4 regions of the Chitinophaga sp. 05T412 genome follow, and region 3 is predicted to be linked to each of the others. Evidence: riboswitches for the same ligand, from Rfam matches in the RefSeq annotation. Region 3 holds a riboswitch; each other region holds the start of a gene.
What was found. Region 3 has a riboswitch for cobalamin ahead of AC1DFM_RS18915 (TonB-dependent receptor). Riboswitches for the same ligand answer to the same signal wherever they lie in the genome.

Region 1: another riboswitch for cobalamin. It lies ahead of AC1DFM_RS17755 (DUF5074 domain-containing protein); the one in region 3 lies ahead of AC1DFM_RS18915 (TonB-dependent receptor).
Region 2: another riboswitch for cobalamin. It lies ahead of AC1DFM_RS33695 (DUF5074 domain-containing protein); the one in region 3 lies ahead of AC1DFM_RS18915 (TonB-dependent receptor).
Region 4: another riboswitch for cobalamin. It lies ahead of AC1DFM_RS16800 (TonB-dependent receptor); the one in region 3 lies ahead of AC1DFM_RS18915 (TonB-dependent receptor).

What each region holds. Positions count from the first base shown of each region.
Region 1 is NZ_JBFTLN010000007.1:315,935-319,085, reverse strand. Features, by position in the region: gene AC1DFM_RS17770 (AraC family transcriptional regulator) at 1-18, shown strand, start outside; gene AC1DFM_RS17765 (hypothetical protein) at 33-485, shown strand; gene AC1DFM_RS17760 (hypothetical protein) at 502-930, shown strand; cobalamin riboswitch at 977-1,188, shown strand; gene AC1DFM_RS17755 (DUF5074 domain-containing protein) at 1,523-2,875, shown strand; gene AC1DFM_RS17750 (hypothetical protein) at 2,961-3,151, opposite strand, start outside.
Region 2 is NZ_JBFTLN010000025.1:21,455-24,605, forward strand. Features, by position in the region: gene AC1DFM_RS33690 (aldehyde dehydrogenase family protein) at 1-933, shown strand, start outside; cobalamin riboswitch at 1,062-1,272, shown strand; gene AC1DFM_RS33695 (DUF5074 domain-containing protein) at 1,456-2,586, shown strand; gene AC1DFM_RS33700 (UDP-glucose--hexose-1-phosphate uridylyltransferase) at 2,627-3,151, opposite strand, start outside.
Region 3 is NZ_JBFTLN010000008.1:190,975-194,125, forward strand. Features, by position in the region: gene AC1DFM_RS18915 (TonB-dependent receptor) at 1-1,673, opposite strand, end outside; cobalamin riboswitch at 1,798-2,001, opposite strand; gene AC1DFM_RS18920 (nuclear transport factor 2 family protein) at 2,069-2,533, opposite strand; gene AC1DFM_RS18925 (DHA2 family efflux MFS transporter permease subunit) at 2,589-3,151, opposite strand, start outside.
Region 4 is NZ_JBFTLN010000007.1:74,939-78,089, reverse strand. Features, by position in the region: gene AC1DFM_RS16805 (class I SAM-dependent methyltransferase) at 1-691, shown strand, start outside; cobalamin riboswitch at 823-1,030, shown strand; gene AC1DFM_RS16800 (TonB-dependent receptor) at 1,138-3,151, shown strand, end outside.

The DNA of each region.
Region 1 (3,151 bases), on a different contig from region 3:
CAGTTCAGAGAGGGATAATAAACTAATAAAAGATGCAGCGTTTTATACTAATGATGATCATTGCCGGGTTATGTTGTTTCCAAACCGTGTTGGGGCAAACCGGGACCGTAAGCCACATATTTCCTGCCAGCCATAAAGCAGCTAAGGATATATATCCGAAAGCAACGGGTCGGTTTACGCCTACCCCCGCGGAGGCAAAACGTGCAGCAGATATTGTCAGGGAAAAGCTCCAGCAAATGAACAATAAAACGTTAAAATCCCTCCGGAATAATTGGGATTTTTATGGCAAACAGTATGTTGGATTTATCGGTGAAAACGGGAAGAAAATTATCTGGATAAATTTCTTTTGGCCGGAGGACGAACTGAAAGCTAATCTGACAAAGCAAATTATTCAGGTAGAAGATGGCGGCACTTATTATTGGAATGTAAAGGTGAATCTTTCCAATGGCCGCGTGTTTGAGTTGAGGATTAATAGCAGGGCATGATCGCAAAAATAAAGTAATGACAACGACCTATGTTTCCGAAATAGTGCATCTGATTGATAGCATCATACGAAAGGATGTATGGCTGGATTTTCATGTTTATAAATATGACGGTCATAATTTGATCATTGCCGGCAGTACTGATTTGTGTTATTACCATCAGCTGGAAATTGTATTTGAGGGCGTCTTCTTTTTTCATGGATTCTTCTCCGGCTGGCATTCAGATACCAGTCAACCGGTTTTCGTACTGCCGGATAATGTAGATGAACTGAATCTGCAATTTGAAATAGAACAGGGGTATACGCTTTTTATGTTTAAAGCAGAAGATTACAAAAACAACGTGATCGTTGCTGCCGAAAAAATATCGTTTAATACGGATACGGTATTTTACTATTTGRGTGAAAACCTGGAGCCGAATCAGCGCATAGCGGATTTTGTTAAGCGGTAACCCATTCCTCTTTTTTATCTATCCTCTTCTTTATCAGGATTTTATCGTACTTTCACGCCGCATTAGGTTTTTAGCACCCATTTCAGGATGTTAAAATTAATAGGGAATCAGGTGGAAATCCTGAGCAGACCCGCTACTGTAAGTTCTATCACAACACTTTGACATTCTACTCGCCACTGTTTTTTAGCGAATAAAAAAATGGGAAGGCCGTCTAAAGTGAGAACCAGCCAGGAGACCTGCCAATGCAGATATATTTCAAAAGCTTTCGGGGATGAGGCTTTAGATAACAACTTGCACTGAAATAATTTCAGGGTCTTATTGTTTTCATATGTCGTCCGGCCAGGCTATCGGATCATTTTGGCCTACTGTCAACTGCACTAAAGACTTGTTTATAGCGTCTTTAAGCATTGATTCGTGTGCCCTGTAGCGAATGGAATTTTTATAGCGTAACACCTGCGAATACCGCGGGGAGGGCCCTTTTTGTGAAAAAATCTGAAGAGGTGAGGAGAGGGTACAACGGAAGATCGTAATAAGGTCAGTTTTTTTAAATATCAAAATAGCATCAAGAGAACAACCATTAGTAGTAAAATTTATGAAAAAAAGCGTTTTAGCCTCCGGGGCATTGATCGCCATTGTGGCAGCATCCTGTTCAAAAAAAGATAACACTGTACCAATGCCGAATGGAACAGGCCTGCAAATTGTAAACGTGCTTTCCCAAAACAGTGTGGCGCAGGAAGATACCTTGTTCTTTAAAGTGAAAGCAGATCAGGGCAGTACCTTCGCCTGGTTGGTAGATGGTAAGGATGCAGGAGTAAGTGATACCACTTTTAAATTTGTGTCCAATGATTTAGGAGAACATATCATTAAAGTAACCGCTTCTGGTAATAACCAGCAAACATCGGCGCAAGCAGCTATTACTGTATACGGAAAATACAAATACGGCACATTTGTATTAAATGAAGGAAACATGACCACAGAGAATGGATCATTGACCTTTATCAGTCCCCGCGGCATTGTAACGGACAGCGCTTATTTTAAAGCCAATGGTACTTATCTGGGCAATACGGCGCAGGATTTATGTATCAATAACAACAAAGTGTATATCATCTCCCAAAATGGTAAATCAAATGCCATGGGAAATTCTTTTAATAATGATGGGCTACTGGTAGTGGCCAATGCGGAAACATTAAAAAAGGAAGCGGCCTACAACGACGAACTGGCAACGCTCAGCTGGCCTACACATGTGGCGGTGCTGAATGAAGAAAATGTAATTATCCGCGACAATAACGGTTTGTATCGCTTCAACACCGTTACCAAAGCACTGACCTTCATCAAGGGAACCCGGTCTGCCGCAAAGATGACCATGGCCATTTCCAATAATAAGATCTTCGCCGCTGCCGGATCAAAAGTATACGTAGTAGAAGCTAATAAAGATACCCTCACTTATGCGCTGGATATGAAAGCCGGTGTGAGTGGCGTGATAAAAGCCAGTGATGGTAACCTCTGGGTATCTACCACCGGATCTCCCGCCAGAATTTCCAAAATCAATTACAGGGACTACTCTTTAATCAAAGCCAACGATATTACTGCGGGTAGTGTAAGTGCCGGTTGGGGCGCTACGCCAGGCATTACAGCCAAAGGAGATACACTTTACTTTAGCGGCGCCGGCACCAAAATATACCGTCATATTTTTAGCATGGGCTCCACAGAATTTATGGTGGATGCAAAATCAATGGTAGAAAACGCCAATATTGTGTATAACAACATTGCCGTGCATCCGGTGACTGGCGAAGTATATATGAATACCATGAAAGGCTATGGCTGGGATTACCTGATTAATAATATCAGCGTGTTTAACTTCAGCAATAAAGCTGCTGTAAGTGCTAATTATAAGAATTACACGAATTTCCCGGCGGGAATTTTCTTTACGTACTCTTTTAATTAGGCTAGATACAGATATAATGAGACTGTCCGGAAACCCGGACAGCCTCATTATATCTGTTAAAGGTAATATAGCTCTCCAATGAAAATTATTTCCAGGTAATTGGTAAGTCCTTTAACTCAAGACTAAAATGTCCGGTACCTGGAGCTGGGTCAAAGAAGTTAATAGGCAATATTTTTAGCATTTTCACAGCGGGCAATACTTTGGATATTTTTATGACTGTTTTAAGTGGTGTATCGGTATATAGATCATTGCTACGATCCTGCGTCCCCAGTAGTA
Region 2 (3,151 bases), on a different contig from region 3:
CTGGCCGGCAACAGCGTGCTGTACAAGCCATCTGAATATGCCACCCTCACTGCTTTACAAATAGAAACCTTGCTGGTAAGAGCCGGCGTGGATGAAAATGCTTTTAAAGTAGGCATCGGTGGCAAGTATGCCGGCGAACAACTGCTGGGCCTTCGCTTTGATGGCTACTTCTTTACCGGCTCCTATAAAACCGGGAAATCCATCTATGAAAAAGTAGCGCAGAAAATGGTGCCCTGCCAAATGGAACTGGGAGGTAAAGACCCGCTCTATGTAACAGATGATATCACCGACATCGCCGCAGTAGCTGCAGCTACCGCCGATGGCGCCTTCTATAATAACGGACAAAGCTGCTGCGCCGTAGAACGGATATACGTACACGAAAAAGTATACGATGAATACGTGGCTGAATTTGTAAAAGCTGTGCGCTCGTGGAAACTGGGTCTTCCTACTGATGAAGGCGTATACTTTGGCGCCTTAACCCGGCCGGAACAACTGGAGGTACTGGAAGCACAGGTAAAAGATGCGCTGATCAGAGGCGCTACCTTATTGCTGGGAGGAAAACGCATTGATCATGATGGCAACTTCTTTGAGCCCACCGTGCTGGTACATGTGCACAACAAAATGAAAGTGATGCAGGAGGAAAGCTTTGGGCCCATTATCGGTATTATGAAAGTACAGTCAGATGAAGATGCCATACACTTTATGAATGAAACGGATTATGGCCTGACCGCATCTGTATATTCCAACAGCCAGGCGAGAGCAGAAGAAATTCTGTCGCAGGTAAATAGTGGCACTGGTTATTGGAACTGCTGCGACCGCGTTACTGCCGGGTTACCCTGGGCGGGCAGAAAACATTCGGGGTTTGGTGCAACGTTGTCGCATCAGGGAATACGCGCTTTTACGAGAACAAAATCATGGCAAATGAAGGCTTAGCCGAAAGCTGAAAGCAAAAAGCAAAAAGCTATTGTTGCGAGTGATTAAAGCGTTAATAATATACGCAATGATCATGCGCGACAATAGCTTTTTGCTTTATGCTTTTTGCTTTATGCTCCATTTCCCGTACGTTTGCATCCACAATTGGTTCCCGCCATTGGCGGGATTAAAAGGGAATCCGGTGAAATACCGGAGCTATCCCCGTAGCTGTGATCCTGCATTCATTTTCGAATGAATCGTTTTTTCCGGATACTCCAAACCACTGTCTGCCAACTGCAGATGGGAAGGTTACCGGAAAAGCAGGAGAGCCAGAAGACCTGCCAGCTGTAAACAATCATTCAGCGCTTTCGGGTGAAAGGCCAGGGATGTAAGCCTAACGGCATATATTCTATTGTGTAAAGTATTATTTACCCCAGGGCGCCTTATGCAGATGTACTAACATCGGCCTTTTGATTTGTTGTTTTTTTCCGGACCAACCATCCGGACAGGGAAAGGTATGTCATCAATCAAAACAAGTATTATATGAAAAAACAGTTATTGTCCTGCTTATTTGTAGCGTTTACCCTATTGATCGCTTCCTGTAAAAAAGAAGACGCATTAACATCGTCCTCATTACAAAAGTTAGACGTCAACACTAAAACCGGTGTTACCGCCTCATTGATCACCGGCAAGTATGCTAATGGGTTCTTTATTGCCAACGAAGGCTGGTTTGGGCATGGCACCGGCGACCTTCATTTTTATTCGTATAGTGGTGATAGTTTGGTACAGAATGTATATCAACTGGAAAACCCTACGGGCGCATTAGGCGGCGCCTCCAACACACTGCAATTTGCTACCTTCTTCAACAACAAGTTATACATCGTGGTAAAAGCAGGCGGCCCGCTGGTAGTTACCGATGGTGGCAGCATGGTGGAAACAGGTCGCATCAGTACCCTCCCTGCTAACGATGGACATGCCTTCCTCGGCGTAGACGCTACCCATGGCTTGCTGAGCGCTGCCGATGGCGTATATCCTATTACGTTACCATCCCTGGCAGTAGGTACTAAAATCAGTGGCGTATCCGGCTATACCGGCGATATGCTGAAACTCGGCAGCTACATTTTTGTATTATCTCAAACAGATGGTATCGTAGCACTGAACAGCAGCACTTACGCGGTAGTAAAAAAATTCGGCGCCGCTAACCTTGGCTTTGCGGCTGGTAAAGATGGGGCAGTATATGCTACCACAGCAGATTCCCTGGTGCGTATTGATCCCGCTACACTCACCCGCACAGCGGTAAAACTGGGCTTCACCGTACCGTCTCCATGGGGTGCATGGCGTCATGCAGGCATCAGCGCTTCTACGCAGGAAAGTGCTATTTACATTGTGCGTAACAACGGCTTTGCCGGCGGTACCCAATTGTATCGTTATGTAATTGGCAATGCAGCCTCTTTAACTACACCATTTATCACGCTGCCTACCGGCCAGTATTTCTATGGTGCAGGCGCTGCTTATAACAAAGAAACCAATGAACTGGTAGCCACCACCCTCAACGGATCAATGACCGGTAACATCAACCGTGTATTGATTTACGATGCCACCACTACTACCCTGAAAAAAACATTGACGTACAACGGCTGGTACTTCCCTGCTATGCCGGTGTTTCATGAATAAATAATAATAAAAGGCTGACGAAATCGTCAGCCTTTTATTATTATCCTGCATTTACCGTTTCCAGCAAAGTGTAATGTACATCGGAGAGGGATTGTAATTTCTTAGCGGCCCATTCCGGCGTAATATCACGCTGTGGACTGGCCAGCAACTCATATCCTACCATGAATTTCTTCACAGACGCAGAGCGTAATAATGGCGGATAGAAGTGCATATGCCAATGCCACTCCGGATGTTCACCGCTATTCACAGGCGCCTGGTGCATACCCGCGGAGTAAGGGAAGGACGTTTCAAAAAGATTATCGTACTTAGTAGCCAGTATTTTCAGAATCGACGCTAATGCCTGTTTTTCATCTTCTGTAAAATGCGTCATATCCGGTACATGACGTTTGCTGACAATCATGGTTTCAAAAGGCCATACTGCCCAGAAAGGCACCAGTGCTACAAAATGCTCATTTTCTACCAGCACACGTTCCTGCTTCTCTAACTCCTGCGCAATATAGCTTTGGAGTAAGCTTTTACTGGTAGCCTCATAGTATTTTTTCTGGTGAGATGTTTCTTTAATCAG
Region 3 (3,151 bases):
AAGGTATAAGTGGCTTTGGTGTTGAGTTGCAGTTGTTGTGTGATAGGCCAGCTGCCGCTGATTTTAGCATCGAGGCCTTTAATTTTTACTTTGCCCAGGTTCATCATGGTCCATACAAACTGGTTTTGTCCGGGGATGGCTACAATTTTATCGGTTACTTCGTTGTAATAGGCGTCTACTTCTACGTTTGCTATTGACAGCCATTTACCGGTAAATGTTTTATTCCAGGTGATGCCTGCATCGTATTGTGTGGCAAACTCCGGTTTTAGCAGGTGGTTGCCGATTGCCGTATAGTAGAGGTCATTGAAAGTAGGCATGCGGAAGATACGTTTATAAAATCCACGCACTTTCAGGTCTGGTGTTGGTAAAGGCTGCCACGAAATAAAAATGGCCGGCGTGAATTTTTGTTGATACGGTGCTGCGGTGTTGACTTTCACCGTTTCCTTCACGAGGGTGGTGAGCAGGCTGGTCTGTGCGCTGAACCGTTTGAAATTCATTGCAGATGCCGCGGCAATGAGGGTGGTGTACCTGACGGGATAGCTGAAGCTGTCCAGGCTGGCGTTTAATTTATTCCATTGAAAATCGCCGGACAGGGAGATGGTCCACCAGTTGGTGAGGGCATACTGCTGCGCCAGCGAGAAATACATTTCGTATTGGTAGTAGTGATTATTTACCGGAAACTGTGCGGTATCCTGCGTTTTGTAATGCGTATAGTCGTAGGCGTATTTCCCGTTGAGCAGGATGCTATAACGTGGTGTCACTTCTTTCCTGAAAGAGGATTGAGCGAAAAAGCTTTTGTCCCACAAACGATCTATGTGGCCAAATACACCATTTACAATAAAGCCGGGAAGTCCTCTGGCGGATTCATAATAGTACACTTTTGTATTCCATTCACCGCCTTTGATAGTGCCGTTGAGTCCGGCTTCCACCCGCACGGCATTTACATCGCTATTCCTGCGGTAGTCGCTGGTATCGTATAGGAGGACGTGTTGGTCGTTGAATTTTTTATAAGTATACTTATATCTGCCGGTGGCATTAATCCATTCACTGCTGAAGGAAAGGGCGGTATGTTTGCTGATTTTTTGTTGCCAGAGAATAGAAGGGTTGAACAGCCCAAAGGAGCCTGTTTTTATGGTTGCTTTTGCATGGCTTTTTTCACCGGGTGCAAATTTGGGTTTGAGAGATGTTAAATAAATGGAGCCTGCGGAGCCAAAGTCTTTGGCCGGTTGGAAGATGTTACTTTTTTGTCCGTTATACAGGGCAATTTCTTCCATGTTATCCAATGAAAATTTGCCCAGGTCTACCTGTCCGTTTTGGGCGTTGCCCAGCTCTATGCCATCGTAGAATACGCCGGTGTGGTTAGATCCCATGCTGCGGATATCCACCGTTTTGAGGCCTCCTATACCACCATAATCTTTGATTTGCACGCCGGAGAAGAAGCGGATGGCATCGGCAACAGAATGAGTACCCAGCCTGCTGAGTTCTTTTTCCTGCATTTTTTGTCCGGGGCTTATTTCCTTGCCTGACCGGGGCGCAGTAACGGATACCTCCTTCAGATGAGTGGTAGTGGTATCTGTTTGTTGCGCTGTAATGAAGGTGAATGGCCAGATGATGAATCCCATCAGACATAAGCATCCCCTTATCAGTGAACGTATTTGTTCAGTGAATTGCATAAATTTTTTTCTCTGTTAATGTTTCATCAACAGCCTTCGACCGAAGAAAAAATAATTAGGAAAGCATATGGTACAGGCATTGCCTGTAGCTTGCATGTATCCCTAAGCTTCATTCCACGAAAGCTCAAAAATGAATGGTATGGCAGGTATTCTGACTTGTCTCTGCTTCTGGCGACCTTCCCATTGAATGAACAACAGTGGTCAAGAGTGATGCCTTTGCATTAGTTGAGACTTACAGCAGCGGGACTGTTCAGGATTTACGCCTGATTCCCTTTTAATTATTACTGGCCGGAGTGGACAGGAATAAACCATAATGGGGCAAAAGTAGGTTATTATTCTGTTGATGCAAAACAGAAAAGCAAATAGGGGAGAATGGTTGGTTTTTTCGGGAAGCGTTATTTAGCCGCACTTTCTGCGCCGCAGTCGTCCATGCGTCTGGTATCCAGGATATACTGGATTTTCCATTTACCATCCAGTTGTACCATTTGGAAGGAGTTGGCGCCGCAATGGTGGAATTGTTGTTTAAAATAAAAGCGATACGGTGTCCATACAGATGCCATGGTACCATCAATAGAGATGTTGCCAAATTCGATGCGTTCATCGGCGGCATTGGCAGGCAGTTTTCCAATGATGGAGGCGAACTCGTCGACGCTGGTAGTTTGTACATCTTTGCTTTTGGTGGTCACGGACTGAAGCCGGGCATCCGGGGCAAAGCAGGCTTTGAGAGCGGTGCTGTCGGCGTTGCGCATGGCGGTAAACAATTGGGTAACCGCTGCTTTCACAGCATCTGTAGGTGTTTGTGCAGATACAGTGAGGGAGGGGATGAGTAGCCCGATGAAGAGGTAAAACAGACGATGCATTTTTTTATACTAAGATAATGAATTTGTGCTGCATGAATATGGCAGTTGTGATAGATTAATGATCCGTTATAACTACTGGTGCTGCTGATTTTTGCCTGGATGAAGCCATGAAAAGCAGGGGGAGTGTTACCAGGAATATAATGCCTACCAGGAGGAAGGTGTCGCTGAAGCTGAGTAGGGTACTTTGACGGGTAACGGTATGGTCCAGGAGTTTCAGGGCTTTGCCGTGGGCGTCTGTGAGTGCCGCACCTTTGCTTAGGAAGAATTGGGTGTATCCATTGAGGCGGGCTACTACGGCGGGGTTGTCAGTATGTAAGTGACTCACCAGGTCATAACGGTGTTGGGCGTTGCGGTTGGCGAGATAGGTATTTACCATGGCGATGCCGAAGGAGCCACCGAGTTGTCGCATCATGTTATTGAGTGCCGCGCCTTGTGGGATGTCCGTTATAGGCAGTGACGATACGGCCAGTGTGGTGAGTGGTACGGTGACGAGCGCCAATCCTACGCCGCGCCAGATAAGCGACACGGTAATATCTGCGGCAGTGGCGTTCTGATTTAATTGCGACATCTGCCAGCTGAAGAGTATAAACAGCCCCATGCCGGCTACTATCAGAAAGA
Region 4 (3,151 bases), on a different contig from region 3:
TATGAAGTATACGAAGCGGCTCAGGGCCTCTATTGTAGCCCGTTCCCGGTTTATTGAAGACCTGGCGAAAGAACAGATTGCCAAAGGCGTAAAACAGTATGTGCTGCTCGGCGCAGGATTGGATACGTTTGCGCAGAGAAATAAAGCCATCAGCGCACCAGTAGATATATACGAGATAGACCAACCCAATACCCTGACCTGGAAGGCAGCACGACTCCTTGAAAAAGGATACCCCATGCCCGATAATCTTCATTTTGTGCCGGTTAACTTTGAAGTGTCCTCCTGGTGGGAAGAGCTGTTGCACAGCGGCTTCCAGGTACAGCAACCCGCTTTTGTTTCCTGCACAGGTGTTACCCTTTATCTTACCCGGGAAGCAATTATAGACACGCTCCGGAAAATGATGTTGCTGACATCTGGATCATTGATAGCTATCGCCTTTTATTTGCCGGTAGCATTGCTGGAGCCGGAAGATCAGCCCCTGCTGGAAATGGCGATTAAAGGAGCTGCTGCTTCAGGAACACCCTTTGTCAGTTTTTTTTCAGAAGAAGAAATCGTCGCATTGGCGAAAGAAGTGGGATTAAAAGATATACAAACGATTTCCACGAAAGATATGACAGACCGATATTTCAGCGGAAGAACAGATGATCTGCTGCCTGCCAGCGGAGAAATATTTCTGGTAGCCAGGACCTGAACATCCCGGTGTATTTAATTTATCTAGTGTGGTGTTTTGTTTTTTGTCATCTATAGAAAGATGAGCAACAGCATTCCCCGTGCTGTTGCTTCATAATTATTCTCCTCCTTGCTCTTATTCAATAATTTATTGTACTTTCACGCCGCAATTTGGTTGCTAACATGATTTCACAATGTTAGCATTAATAGGGAATCAGGTGAAAATCCTGAGCAGACCCGCTACTGTAAGTTCTGTTATAACACTTTGACATCTGCATGCCACTGTTTTTAGAAAATAAAAATGGGAAGGCCGTTCAAAGTGAGAACAAGCCAGGAGACCTGCCATTGCAGATACGTTTAAAGCTTTCGGCGTTGAAGCTTTGAATACAGCTACCACTGAATTTATTCAGGAATTTTTTTAGTATGTCTTCCGGTGTAGTCATCGGGCGACTTCAACTATTAACCTATATGCAAAACGCATTAAAAGCGTTGCCAATGCTATTTCTAATGGCTATTGGCATTCATCTGTACGGACAGCAAACCGATCGTAGCATTACACGCGTAGATACGATGCGTGTCAGAACATTGAAGGGGGTCACTATTTCCACCATTGGATATAGAGAAGTGATTCCTTCGCAGAAATTGTCCGATGATCAGTTGAAAAGTTTGAACAGCTTTTCTGTAGCAGATGCTATCCGGTATTTCGCCGGTGTACAGGTAAAAGACTATGGCGGTATAGGTGGCCTGAAAACGGTTGATATGCGCAGTATGGGCACTAACCATATGGGCGTATTTTATGARGGTATCCAGTTAGGAAATGCCCAAAACGGACAAATAGATCTTGGGAAGTTTTCCATGGATAATATCGAATCTATCTCTGTTTACAACGGTCAGAAAAGCGAGATCTTTCAACCCGCCAAAGACTATGGCTCCTCAGGCAGCATCTATCTGAGAAGCCGGAAGCCTGTTTTCGATTCTTCCAGAACTACCCATTTCAAAGGTGTTTTTAAAACAGGTTCGTTTGATCTGATCAACCCATCTGTATTATTTGAGCAGAAGCTTTCAACAAACGTTAACTATTCCGTAAGTGGAGAATATGTTAAATCTTCCGGCCGTTATCCATACCGTTATAAAAGAGTATTTCATGACTCTCACAGTATTGCCTGGGATACCACTGCCATCAGAAAAAATGGAGATATCAATGCCGTAAGAGTAGAAGGTGGACTATATGGCAATATCAACCGGGGTTGGTGGAATGCGAAGGCATACTTTTATGATTCTGAAAAAGGCATTCCCGGCGCCATCGTTAACAATATCTGGAAACGCTCACAGCGGCAGTGGGACCGGAGCTTCTTCGTGCAAGGGTCTTACCAGAAAAATATTGTCAAAGGGTACGATTTACAAGTCAACGCGAAGTACGCTAATGACTACATGCGCTATCTCAACCCGGATACAACGTTAATGTATATCAATAATATTTTTCGCCAGCAGGAATGGTATGGATCTGTTGCCAACAAATATGCCGTGTCGAAAAAAATTGATATCAATCTGTCCACAGATGTTCAGTACAATACGCTGACCGCTAACCTGGATGGTTTTGTATTCCCTAAAAGATTCACCTCCCTCGTAGCCCTGGCCGGCGCAGGGGAATTTGGGAAAGTGAAAATACAGGCCAGTGTTTTAGGTACCTTTGTGAATGAACAGATTACCATCGGAAATACTTCTAAGGGAGATTCCGCAGCAGCAGCTCCCACGAAGCATGAAATAACGCCCGCGGTATTCTTCTCCTACAAGCCTTTTTCAAATAGAGATTTTAACATCCGCGCCTTCTATAAGAATATCTTCCGGATGCCTACTTTTAATGACCTCTATTACACGGATATTGGTAATATCCGTTTGCAACCCGAATATACCCATCAATACAACCTCGGATTTTCCTATGGGAAAAGTCGTCCGGGATCGCTGTTGAGTGAATGGCAAATCCAGGCAGATGGCTACTTTAACCAGGTCACCAATAAAATACTCGCTATTCCAAAAGGCAGTGGCATGTTTCGCTGGACCATGATGAATGTTGGGATGGTAGAAATCAGGGGAGTGGACATTGTGGGCGATATGGCTTTTAATCTTCCCAAAAATATCTTCTTCAATATAAGAGCGGCGTATACTTATCAGTCGGCACAGGATTTTACCAAACGAAAAAGTACCGAATTACAAAAGGTGACTTATGGCGGACAAATTCCTTATGTCCCCTGGCATAGCGGATCACTTATTTCGAGTATACAATATCAGTCGTGGCGACTGAACTACAGTTTTATTTACGTAGGCGAACGTTATAACAACTCCGCGAACATCCCCGTTAACTACGAACAACCGTGGTACACCAGTGATATATCTGCCTCAAAAAATATCCGGTTTAAGCACTACCAATGCCGGATTGCCGGAGAAATGAATAATGTACTCAGTCAGGATTTTGATGTAGTAA